Regions from separate parts of the Agarivorans sp. D1326 genome, predicted to be linked through region 3. Evidence: predicted binding sites of a transcription regulator. Region 3 holds the regulator's gene; each other region holds the start of a gene.
The links. Region 3 encodes MetJ, which represses methionine synthesis genes. Its sites were predicted from a motif close to TAGACGTCTAGACGTCTA; they were not measured.
Positions count from the first base shown of each region.

Region 1: a site for MetJ is predicted at 1,971-1,988, ahead of metF (methylenetetrahydrofolate reductase). Genes of this name have one in related genera too.
Region 2: a site for MetJ is predicted at 2,353-2,370, ahead of metA (homoserine O-acetyltransferase MetA). Genes of this name have one in related genera too.

Region 1 covers NZ_JBTWEN010000005.1:25,946-30,225, forward strand. Annotated here, with positions in the region: gene ACYFDN_RS11000 (hypothetical protein) at 341-790, shown strand; gene metF (methylenetetrahydrofolate reductase) at 1,045-1,947, opposite strand; gene greB (transcription elongation factor GreB) at 2,134-2,613, opposite strand; gene ACYFDN_RS11015 (substrate-binding domain-containing protein) at 2,680-3,705, opposite strand; gene ACYFDN_RS11020 (glycoside hydrolase family 9 protein) at 3,977-4,280, opposite strand, start outside.
Region 2 covers NZ_JBTWEN010000014.1:93,446-97,725, reverse strand. Annotated here, with positions in the region: gene ACYFDN_RS20325 (DNA-directed RNA polymerase subunit alpha) at 1-458, shown strand, start outside; gene rplQ (50S ribosomal protein L17) at 497-889, shown strand; gene ACYFDN_RS20315 (cyclic di-GMP phosphodiesterase) at 978-2,240, opposite strand; gene metA (homoserine O-acetyltransferase MetA) at 2,399-3,340, shown strand; gene metH (methionine synthase) at 3,430-4,280, shown strand, end outside.
Region 3 covers NZ_JBTWEN010000012.1:108,287-112,566, forward strand. Annotated here, with positions in the region: gene priA (primosomal protein N') at 1-465, opposite strand, end outside; gene rpmE (50S ribosomal protein L31) at 706-918, shown strand; gene ACYFDN_RS19190 (DUF3859 domain-containing protein) at 995-1,483, opposite strand; gene ACYFDN_RS19195 (hypothetical protein) at 1,865-2,233, opposite strand; gene metJ (met regulon transcriptional regulator MetJ) at 2,462-2,761, opposite strand; gene metB (cystathionine gamma-synthase) at 2,914-4,071, shown strand; gene metL (bifunctional aspartate kinase/homoserine dehydrogenase II) at 4,100-4,280, shown strand, end outside.

The DNA of each region.
Region 1 (4,280 bases), on a different contig from region 3:
ACAGACTTCAACTCTGCTCCCTTGTTCATTTGCGCTACTCGGCGAAGATAATGGGATTGAAAAGCACAATCTTGGCTATCAAGTTTGTGAAACGCTCTTGCCCCGAAGTTAGCTAGAAAATGCCATTGCATGTTAAAGCTTTTACCTACTTATCTTTATTTAATTTAATTAGCTTATCAAGTGTATAAACACTGCCATTTAAACGTGTAAATGAATGCCTGCCTCTATAAAACCTTGCACTCTACAATGTTGGATTTATCATTACTGTAGTTGTTGTTGGTGGTGGCTAATGTATAAGTATAAAGTCAAAACTAACTTGTTTATTTTTTAGAGTGAAATCATGAGAATTATTTCAATGCTTTTTGTTGCCTTGCTTGGCGGCTGTGGGATGCCACCAGAAACCGCAGAAGAATTTAGAAATTCTAAATATCCGCCGCTGACATTTAAAGTTAATTTAAGCGTTACTGAAGTTTTTCAATTACTAATTGATGAATATGCACAATGCTACCAGGTTAACCATTCGACGTTACTCCCTATTGGCGATGCTTTTATTAGCTCTGATGAGTCTAAAACAGTTGAAGTCAGTCAGTTATCTGACCACCATTATCAAATTGCAGTAAGGAGAGAGGTTAACCTAAATAGTTGGTACGAAAGGATGATTGAGTTGCAAGGGAACAATGAGGTGCAAACGGAAATTACCGTTTACCAACTACCAGTTTACAACTCGAAAGATAAGACAACAATAGAACTATTCCTGTCAGGAGATAAAGTCTCAATTTGTGAGAATTAAATACAATTAAGTAAACATCATCACCAGCAAAAATGTCGATGATGATGTTTATCTGAAGCACGGTTTTTGGCTCAAAAGTTAGTCATCATTCTTCGTTTGACCCTTTTATGTCCAGCTCCGTGCTGATGGGCAGAACACCGTAACGCAGATCTGTCCAATAGTTTGTTTGAAGATAATCTACTGTTATAACCGCCCTCCCCGATACAAAAAAGCCTAGCATTGCTAGGCTTTTTATCTCTCAGCTGTATTCGTCACTAAGCAGGCACTGCTTCCGCTGGGCGAACACCTAAAGTGTGGCAAATAGCGTAAGATAACTCCGAGCGGTTAAGTGTATAAAAGTGAAAGTCTTTCACTCCTTCGCGCGATAATACTTTAACCATTTCAATGGCCACACTGGCGCCTACTAGGTTTCGAGTAGTTTGGTCATGCTCTAAGCCAGCAAACTGATTGTGTAACCATTTTGGCACTTTTACATTGGCAAAAGAGGCGAACTTTTTCAGGGTATTGTAGTTAGATACTGGCAAAATACCGGGTACGATTTCCCCTTCAATGCCAATGGCTGCACAGCGGTCACGAAAGCGCAGGTAGCTTTCTACATCAAAAAAGAACTGGGTAATGGCGCGGTTGGCACCGGCATCCATTTTACGCTTTAAGGCCAACAAATCGGCTTGGGCACTTTTTGCTTCTGGGTGAATCTCTGGATAAGCCGCTACCGAGATATCAAAATCAGCTTCTTCTTTTAACAAAGCAACCAAATCGCTGGCGTACATTTGCGGCTTGGCGGAACCTTCTGGTAAATCACCTCGTAGTGCCACAATGTCTTTAATTCCGCTGTTCCAGTAATCGCGAGCAATTTGGCGCAACTCATCGGGCGTTGAGTCGATGCAGGTTAAATGCGGTGCAGCCGCTAAGCCTGTGCGGTCTTTAATTGCTTTAATCACCTTGTGAGTGCGATCTCGAGTACCGGAGTTTGCGCCATAGGTTACTGATACAAACTTAGGCTTTAAGGTTTGCAAACGCTCGATAGACGACCACAAAGTTTGCTCCATGGTCTCGGTGGTTGGCGGGAAGAACTCAAAGGACACGTTAATATCGCGGTTAAGCTCACTTAAGCTTTGATTGAGTGTTTCGATTTGTTGCGCGTTGTGAAATCCCATTGACCTTCTCCGTTAAAGACACTTAGACGTCTATACTGCTAGATACTAAAGAGAAGATTATTTAAGTCAACGCTATTCATCTTAAACATAGCTTTAGATGAATTATTTTCAACATGGGGGTTTTAGCCGCTAACTGCTGGTTAAATATGCATTAAGACGAATAGTTAGCTAACAGAATTAGCTCCGCTACTCGAAAGGAGTGTATTGAATAAGATTAATCCACCACTCTTTAGTGCCAGAGGGCGTTTTTACAAACACATCATCGTCTACTTGCTTACCGATAAGCGCTCGTGCCATGGGAGAGTCGATAGTTATGTAACCCAGCTTTGGGTCTATTTCATCGGTGCCAACAATGCGGTAGCGCACGATATCGCCTTCATCATTTTCCAGCTCGACCCATGCGCCAAAAAATACTTTGCCGTTTTGTTGGGGGTGATGGTCAACAATTTCTAGGGCATCTAAACGCTTGGTTAAGAACCTTAGTCGAGAATCGATGCGGCGAAGCTCTCGCTTACCTTCTTTGTATTCCGCATTTTCTGAGCGATCACCCAGTGCTGCGGCTTCGGATACTGCTTGAGTTACTTGAGGGCGTTTAACCTTCCACAAGTACTTTAATTCTTCATCGAGCTTATGCCAGCCAGGGCGAGTGATTAAATTGGTTTTCATAGCTACGTAGTTAAGTCTGCCTAAGCCGATTATAAACGACTTAGGCAGCAAACTCGCAAGCTTTAACTAGAGGATATGTGCTTGGGTGGTTTCTCGTTTCACCAATTCAACTGGAGGAATACGGAAGTTATTGCTAGCACCACCATTTAGCATGTCTAAAATGGTTAAGGCGGCAGCATAACCGGTATCAAATATGGGTTGGCGCACTGTAGTTAGCGGCGGAATGAAAAACGCCGAGCCAGGCACATCATCAAATCCAATCACCGAAACCCGCTCTGGCACTGGTCGCTTTGCTTTGTATAAAGCCAACATTGCGCCATGTGCGGTTAAATCATTAGAAGCAAAAATAGCACTAAACTGACGCTTGTTGGTTAACAAACGCTGCACCGCATCAAAACCGCCTTGCTCGGTAAAGTCGCCCTGCTCAACCAGCTGCAGCTTCACAGGCAAACCTGCATGCTCCATAGCCTGGCAATAACCTTCATAACGTTGCTGAGCGTCGGGATGCCCCTCGGCCCCTTTAATATGAACAATCTCGCGGTGGCCCAATTGAATAAGATGATTGGTGGCCATGTAAGCGCCCACTGAATTTTCAATCTTTATCGAACGTAAGCGGGCTGCTTCTAACTCACGGCCTAAAGCAACGATGGGTCTTTTCTTTGAAAACTCGACTACCTGTTCGTCACTCAACCCGCCAGTTACGATGATAATTCCATCCACCGAGCGCGATAGCAGCAGCTGCATCGACTCCATTTCTTCTTCGCTATTCCAGTGGCCCGTTACAATAATATGTGAGTAACCTTGAGCCAGCAGAACTTCTTCAATTCCATTTAAAATAGATGAATAGAACGGGCTATCTGGGTCTTGCACCAATACACCAATTGTCATGGTGCGGCTGCTAGCACTGGCTCCGGTTTGCTGGCCAGGTTTATAGCCAAGCTCAATCATTGCAGCTTGAATTTGCTTACGTTTTGCATCAGACACATAAGTGGTTTGATTCATAAACCGAGATACAGTGCTAGGTGAAACCCCAGCCAACGCAGCGACATCATAAACAGTTGAGCGTTGCTCTAACTTATTTTTATCTTTCACATTGATTCTCTGACAACTAACACTAGTTCGCATTATATCTCTCCCGGTGTTGCTAAATAGTGATAGCGACCTAGAAAGATATAACTCCCTGTCTCACTATAACCGTCTACTTAGCCAAGAACTTGTTTTCAATGATATTGAGCGTTAGAACGCCGTGACAGATCACATAATCTGCTGGTGCTTACACCCAAGTATCAGTAATTACTTAATTTTTGAAGCAATAAAGGCCGACATAATGTCGGCCTAAAATACTAAATTGTTATGGATTTACTTACTTGAGACGGTGTTCATCCAACACTGTAGTCACCCATACCAAAGGTGCATTCCAGTTGATGGTAATTTCGTTCAAGGTCCAAGCACCAATTTCATCGGCAAAACAAGTTTGGCCAACACAGCCGCCCTTCATACCTGCCGCAACTGGGTCGCTAAAGCTGATTGAATTTGGTCCACCCGATAATGCACCTGGTGCCGGTTTTGGTGAATTAGCATCAGCTTGATGCGCCCAAAAACGGTGGTGCGGATTCTTAAGCGGGTTGCTGCCGTAACCAGTGATGTATGACTGATCAAGCGGGTTA
Region 2 (4,280 bases), on a different contig from region 3:
GCCCAGTAGAGCGTATTGCTTATACTGTTGAAGCTGCACGTGTAGAGCAACGTACTGACTTGGACAAATTGGTTATCGATATGGAAACCAATGGTACTCTTGATCCAGAGGAAGCTATCCGCCGCAGTGCAACAATTCTTGCAGAGCAGTTGGATGCCTTCGTTGACTTACGTGACGTAAGTGAGCCAGAAGAAAAAGAAGAGAAGCCAGAGTTTGATCCAATCCTGCTTCGTCCTGTCGATGATCTAGAGTTGACAGTACGCTCTGCTAACTGTTTGAAGGCAGAAGCGATTCATTACATTGGTGACTTGGTACAACGTACCGAAGTTGAGCTACTTAAAACCCCTAACTTGGGTAAGAAGTCGCTTACAGAAATCAAAGATGTATTAGCATCACGTGGTCTATCTCTAGGTATGCGCCTAGAAAACTGGCCACCTGCTAGCATCGCTGATAAGTAGTCACTGGTTTTAACGTCTTAATATAGAAGGATAAGGTCATGCGCCATCGTCAGAGTGGTCGTCAATTGAACCGAAATAGCAGCCATCGTCAGGCTATGTTCCGGAATATGGCCAGTTCATTGGTTCGCCATGAAGTTATCAAGACAACATTGCCTAAAGCCAAAGAGCTTCGCCGTGTTGTTGAGCCATTAATTACATTGGCTAAAAATGACAGTGTAGCTAACCGTCGTCTAGCTTTTGCTCGTACTCGCGATGCAGAAGTTGTTGGTAAGCTATTTGCTGAAATCGGCCCACGATTCAAAGAACGTGCAGGCGGTTATACTCGCATTTTAAAATGTGGTTTCCGTGCTGGCGACAATGCTCCTATGGCATACATTGAATTATTGGACCGTCCTGAAGTTGAAGAAGTAGTTGAAGAAGCTGCTGAGTAAACTCAGACACCAAGCCTAAAAAGCCGGACTTAGGTCCGGCTTTTTTTTGTCTAAAATTTGTTATCGCTTAGCAACTTGGATTGGATGATTACAAACGTTTATTGTGGTCGAAGTAGTATGAAATTCGAGCCCGAGGGTTAAGGTATTCAAACACTGCATCGGGCAATGCGCTTGGCTTTAAGGCTTTTTCTATGGTTAAGCCTGCTGCTTCTAAATCGATAATTGGCGCTTCGGTACGTGGAATGTTAGCGTCGTAAACTTGTACCGCTGGAAACAATAAACGCTCAGAGTTAACCGACATCACCAAGCCAATTTGGCCTGAGCTAAGCTGTACTACGCTGCCAGGTGGGTAAATACCTAGCAGGCGGATCAGAATGCCTAAATCGGCTGTATTTAGTTGTTCTTTACGCTGTTTATAAAGATATGAAATAACAGTGAAAGGAATGCGAGTTTGCTTCACATCACGTGGATGACACAAGCTGTCGTATTCATTTACCACTGAAATAAGCTGAGACAAGCGGTCGATTTGCTCACCCTTAAGTTTTTTGGGATAACCACTTCCATCTAAAAACTCGTGGTGTTGCTCAGCAATTAACTTAACTTTGGCCGGTAACGTTTCAGAGAGCTTTAGAAAATCAGCACCGTACTTGGTGTGCATTTTAAGTAAGTTTGCTTCTTGAGCAGTTAGCTTGCCCGGCTTGCGTAAAATCTTATCCGGGATCTTCATTTTACCCACATCGTGGAATAATCCCGAAAGACCCAAAATCTTAATATCACGCTCGGAAAAACCGGCTGCTTTAGCCAACATCATCGCAAGGATAGAAACGTTGAGGCTATGGTAATAAAAGCTGTCAGCATCTTTGCTGTCGTTCATTAGATGAAGTACAACGTTTTCGCCGGACAGTAAGTCATCGGCTAAGTTGTTAATTAAGCTAGTTGCGTCGTCTACCGCATTTAGCGGGCGACTTTTGAGCTTAGACATTACCGCCCGGACTTGCGCCATAGAGCGATCGAACTCTTTTTCTACTTTTTGCAGATTGCGACGGTAGTTTTTAAGTTCTTCGATACGGGCGCGCTTTTCTTCCCAAAGGGCTTTTTCTGCTTTCTCTTGGGCTTTGGGGTCGGCCTTTTTACTATCGCCATTTTCTTGGTCAACGGGCAGCGGTGGTTTGTCGCTCTTTTCAGGAACAACAATGACATGTTTTAAACCTAGGTTATGAATAACCTCAATTTGGTCTTGGCTTTTAATTTTGAAGCTGGTGAACATAAATGGGTGCTCGCCCCACTTAACAGGAAGCTTTACGTAAACTCCTATCTGTAAGCGTTCAACATTTAGCTTTAACTCTGCCATTTTTCCTTTCTACTTCATCCGTCTAGCCTGCATTATGAAGAATTTGGCACACAAAATCAGCTGCTTTTAACAAGTTCTAGACATACACTACAATCTAACTAAAATAGGTATCTAGATGTCTAGACATACATTGCCTGTTGTTAGCAAGGAACCTTTATATGCCAATTTGTATTCCTGATCAGTTACCCGCTGCTGAAGTATTGCGCAATGAAAACATATTTGTAATGCCGGAGAGCCGTGCTGCTCACCAGGATATTCGTCCCTTAGAAGTGGTATTGCTTAACTTGATGCCAAAGAAAATCGAGACCGAGAATCAGATCCTTCGCTTGCTTTCTAACTCGCCGTTGCAAGTGAACGTAAAGCTATTACGGATTAATCACCGCGTGTCTAAAAATACTCCGCAAGAGCATATTGATAAGTTTTATCGAGATTTCGAGAAATTGCGAGAGCGCAATTTTGACGGCTTAATTATTACTGGTGCACCGCTTGGTCAAGTTGCATTCGAAGACGTTTATTACTGGGACCAAGTAAAAGAAATCATCGATTGGTCGACAACTCACGTAACTTCAACGTTGTACTTATGTTGGGCGGCGCAAGCTGCGTTGTATCATTTGTATGGATTAGAAAAGCAGACACGTGAGAAGAAGTTGTCAGGGGTGTACTGGCATCAAACTAAGCATAAGCATAACCCCTTAGTGCGCGGTTTTGACGACGCCTTTTTAGCGCCTTTGTCGCGTTATGCTCACTTCGATTCTAATTTGATCACCGAAGAAACTGACTTAACAGTATTGGCCGATAACCCCGAAGCCGGTAGCTATTTATTTGCCAGTGAAGATTTCCGTCAAGTATTTATAACTGGTCATCCAGAATATGCCGCCGATACCTTAGATAACGAATATCAGCGTGACAGCCAAGAAGGTTTGAATCCTCAGTTACCAGAGAATTATTATCCGCAAGATGATTGCGGCAACTCACCTTGTGCCACATGGCGCAGTCATGGTCATTTGCTTTACAACAATTGGCTAAATTACTGTGTGTACCAAATCACGCCGTACGACTTAACAGAGCTAAAACCAAAATCCGATAATATCTTGAAATAATTTCATATAACTTTATCGCAGCTAAGCCTTTAAAGGCAGTGTGCTACACTGCCGTCTCGAAATACCAGCGAAAGAAATAGGATGTTCCCGTGTCAGCAAGGCCTCAATTAGAAAAGCAACTTTCTCAACGCATCATGATTATTGATGGCGGCATGGGAACAATGATTCAATCTTACAAGTTTGAAGAGGCTGATTACCGCGGAGAGCGCTTTGCTGATTGGCATACCGATGTGAAAGGTAACAACGATATGTTGGTCCTTTCTCAGCCTAAAATCATTGCCGATATCCACCGCGATTACCTACTTGCCGGCGCTGATATTCTCGAAACCAATACCTTTAACGCCACCACTATCGCCATGGCCGATTATGACATGGAAGCTTATTCTGCTGAGATAAACCGAGAGGCAGCCAGAATAGCCCGTGAGGTGGCCGATGAAGTTACCGCGTTAAACCCTGAACGCCCGCGTTTCGTAGCGGGGGTGCTAGGGCCAACTAACCGTACCTGTTCTATATCTCCTGATGTAAACGACCCGGGTTACCGAAACGTTACTTTTAACGAGTTAGTAGAAGCTTACGAAGAATCGACTAAAGCTTTAATTGAAGGCGGTAGCGACCTGATTCTTATCGAAACTATCTTCGATACCTTAAATGCTAAAGCTGCAGTGTTTGCGGTTAAATCAGTTTACGATGAATTGGGAATCGATTTACCCATAATGATTTCCGGTACCATTACCGACGCGTCAGGCCGTACCTTAAGTGGCCAAACAACTGAGGCATTTTATAATTCCTTGCGCCACGCAGAGCCAATTAGCATGGGCCTAAACTGTGCGCTTGGTCCCGATGAGCTACGCCAATATGTTGAAGAGCTAAGCCGCGTAAGCGAGAGCTATGTGTCGGCTCACCCTAATGCGGGTTTACCTAATGCTTTCGGTGAATATGA
Region 3 (4,280 bases):
GTCACTCAGCTGGCCATCTTCTTGCTGTTGCAAGCTGCCTAATACAACCCCTTGCTTGGGGGCGCGGGTAAAGTTAGTTAAATCGGCCACTTTGCCCTGCTCGCTTAAACGCCACACCACAATGCTTTTAGCTTTGGCTGGCTCACCTTTGCGTAAAAGTGCTGGCAAGGCTTGGCTGATCACATCTCCCAAGCTGTGGTGATAATAAGAGCTAGCCCAATTAAGTAGCTTAAATAGGCTTTCTGGTAACAATGCTTGTTGATCGAGTGATTCATTAAAAGGTTTAAGTTTACCTTCGGCAATGTCGCTGTCGCTGGGGTGTTCTATTACCAAACCCACTTTTTCGCCTTTACCAAAAGGCACCTTTACGCGAGTACCAATGGCTGGCATTGGAGTGTTTGCTGGCACGCTGTAATCAAAAAGGCGACGCAGGGGAATAGCTAAGGCAACACGAACAATCGACACTAATGAATAAACTCAAGCAAAAAACCTGTCTCATTCTACTGGCAGAGCACCTTGCGGAGCAAATTAAGCGTTTGGCGAATTTTTGCCCGCTTTTTGTTGTTGGGTGCTTGCTATGCTAGGTGGCTTCTTATATGATCCGCCACCTAAAATTTATAGGCTCTGATAGAGTTGCTTTCGTATGGTGTTTGGTGTCAATTGTGGCGACCAGATGGCGATACGGCCCAAGTATTGAGGTAATCCATGAAAACTGATATCCACCCAACTTACGAAGTACTTACTGCTACTTGTTCTTGCGGTAACGTAATCGAAACTAAATCTACTCGCACTGGCGCAATGTTCCTAGACGTATGTGACAAATGTCACCCGTTCTACACTGGTAAGCAACGTAACGTTGATACCGGTGGTCGTGTTGATCGTTTCAACAAGAAATTCGCTGTATTGGGCAAAAAATAAGCCAGCCTTATTTACGCTACACAGCAAACAAAAAGCGCCTAAGGGCGCTTTTTTTGTGTCTGGGGCTTAATAGTTTTTAGATTAAGCTAAATTGCTTTTTAGTTAGAAGTTTACCTTCATGGAATACTTCAAATAACCAGTTACCAGTAACAGCTTCCCATTTTTCTTCGATGAAGTAGAAATGACAATTACTCGTTGTCCCGTTTTTTAGTTTTAGCGTTTTACTGTATGACATCGAAGTATAGATTTTCCCGTCATCATCTATCATTTCAGGGCTGGTAATCGATTTAGTTACTTCAACCTTTTTTTGTCCAGCTTTTACTTCAAAACAATAACCAAAAGTTGTACCCACTTGAGCTGCTATCTCAGTTGTTTGCTTAGTGACTTTTCCACTCTTACCCGTTAGTACCGAATCGTTTGGCGTATTGCTTGCTGAGTATTCTCCTGTGAGACTTGATTGCCCGTAAATCCCGTAGTCGAGAATTGTTGAAGTTACTTCGGTATTTGATTCAGTACTGGCACATCCTGCTAATAGAATTAGCGCAGCTGTGTATAGCTTTTTCATGATCATCCTTGACGTTATTAACTGACTTAAAATAGAAATTTTTTTGAGGATGATAACTAACTAAACTAGAAAGTCGATTGCTTAATGTTTTGCTGAGCTTATTTTCTTTCGAAGTTAGACATACGCAGCTGAACTCATTAGCAAACGCAGTACAAACTTTCACTTCATATTTAGTGTCTCCTGAGTGTTCAGATAATGCGGGGCAACCTTTCTTTTGCTTCATTTTCTTTGGTTGTTCAAAGAAAATGACGTCGCAGTTAGGCGAAACGGGTGCGTTTAGCTAACAGATGAGAAATAAAGCAAATGGAGGCAAGCGTAGCCTTAGGTAAGGTAAAGCAACAAAAGCCGCTTAATCAGCGGCTTCGTTTTATCAATTAGTACTTAGTTGTTGGCTTCTTCTCTCTGCTCTAAAGAGTGAGCTTTACCCAAAGTCCAAGTGTCATAATCTCGCAGCAAATAGAGAGCTAAGCATGCAGCGAGCATTGGCCAAGCAGCAAAGAACAATAAGTTATTAAATGGGTCTAGATACTTAGCAAATGAAGAGAATGTTGAACCAGCATGCAGCACCAACACCGCAAGGTAGGTGATGTTTTTCCATAAACCTAAGGTAAAGGCTGCGATAAAGGCGAGTTGTGCAAGCCCCATGGCAATAAGTGCATTGGTGGTTAAATTTAATCCGTAAAAGCCAGAGAACACTTTTATAGCATGCTCTGGTACAAGTACTTTATCTAATGCCCATATTATAAACACGAGGGCAATGCTTAGCCTTAAACATAAAAGGCCAAGTGATAGCTTTGAAGCTAACTGAGGTGGGTACGACGTTTTCATCCTTTTACCTATTTTAAATTAAGAGCCTGTTTACAGACCGGTAAGCCCCCAATTTGATTACAGTTTATGAGTAATAGTTGGTGAAAATAGTTTGTTGTACGCTGGGTTTAGGCAATAAAAAAGCCGCTCGGTGAGCGGCCTTGTAAAATGTTAATCTTCTTTATTGAGTTCCGCTTGGGCGGCTTTCTCTAAGGCCGGGTCGGGCTTGTCTTTTTGCAAGTCGGCGTCGTCGGGGAGCGGTTGGCCTGTGTAGGCGTGCAAAAATGCTTCGCAAAGTAGCTCACTGTTGGTGGCGTGGCGTAGGTTATTTATTTGTCTACGGGTTCGCTCATCGGTCAATATCTTTAGCACTTTTAGTGGGATAGATACTGTGATTTTTTTTACTTGTTCGCTTTTTTTACCGTGCTCAGCGTAAGGGCTGATCCACTCACCATTCCAATCTGTAGACATTCTGCAATACACACCAAACTAAAGAGACCCTATTGTAACGGGGGAAATGCGACTTAGCAATCCAACAGCAAAGACATTTAGACGTCTAGAAGTGTTGACGTCTTTTTTGCTGGTGGTAAAGTGGCAGGATAAATTGAGGGAGTAAATCAGCAATGTCTTTAAAAGATCTACAAGCGGCTACTATAGCAGTGCGCAGCGGTATTGAAAGTGATACCCAACACGGTGCGGTAGTGCCACCTATTTATTTGTCGAGTAACTACAGCTTTGCTGATTTTAACCAAAAACGCCAGTTTGATTATAGCCGTTCGGGTAATCCTACTCGCCACATTTTAGCCGAGGCGATTGCCGATTTAGAACATGGTGCTGGTGCGGTAATTACTAACACCGGTATGTCGGCGGTTAACCTTGTTACTGCCTTGCTTGAGCCAGGCGATTTATTGGTTGCGCCGCATGATTGTTACGGTGGTAGCTACCGTTTATTCGACAGCCTAGCTAAAAAGAATGCTTTTGAAGTGGCTTTTGTTGATCAAAACGATGACGCAGCTCTAGCTCAGCTATTGGCTAAGAAGCCTAAATTGGTATGGTTAGAGACCCCAAGTAACCCTTTGCTTCGAATTGTAGACATTAAAGCCATTGCCGAGCAGGCACATGCTGCAGGCGCATTGGTGGTGGTAGACAACACCTTCTTGTCGCCTGCTTTGCAAACGCCAATTTTGTTAGGTGCCGACATTGTGGTGCACTCGGCCACTAAATACATTAACGGCCACTCGGATGTGGTGGCCGGTATGGTGGTTGCGGCCAACGAAGAACTGGCCGAGCAATTGGCGTGGTGGGCAAACTGTTTAGGGTTAACGGGGTCGGCTTTTGATTCTTACCTTACTTTGCGTGGTTTACGTACCCTTAAAGCGCGTATGAATGTGCACCAACAAAACGCCCAAGCCTTGGTGGAATGCTTAAAGCAGCAAGAAGCGGTGGGCGAGATTTACTATCCTGGTTTGCCAGAGCATCCTGGGCATGTTTTAGCGCAAAGCCAGCAAAAAGGCTTTGGTGCTATGTTCAGTTTTGAATTGAATTTAGAAGAAAGCCAAATGGTTAAGTTTTTAAAAAGCTTACAGTTGTTTTCTTTGGCGGAATCTTTAGGTGGCGTAGAGAGTCTAATTGCTCATCCGGCTACCATGACGCACGCTGCGATGTCGGCGGAAGCGCTAGCAGAGGCTGGCATTTCTAATCAGTTATTGCGGGTATCGGTAGGCTTGGAAGATTCGCAAGATTTAGTTAATGATTTACAGCAGGCCTTTGCCCAACTGTAGTTTTACCAGCGTTGTAGAGAGGTAAGTCATGTCGGTAAATAGACATGTGCATAAGTTTGGTGGCAGCAGCTTAGCTGATGCAGGGTGCTTTAAGCGGGTGGCGGCCATTGTGGCCGAGCATACCCAAGCACAGGATTTAATTGTGGTATCGGCAGCGGGTAAAACCACTAACCGTTTAATCAATATTATTGAGTTGGCTAAACAGGCCG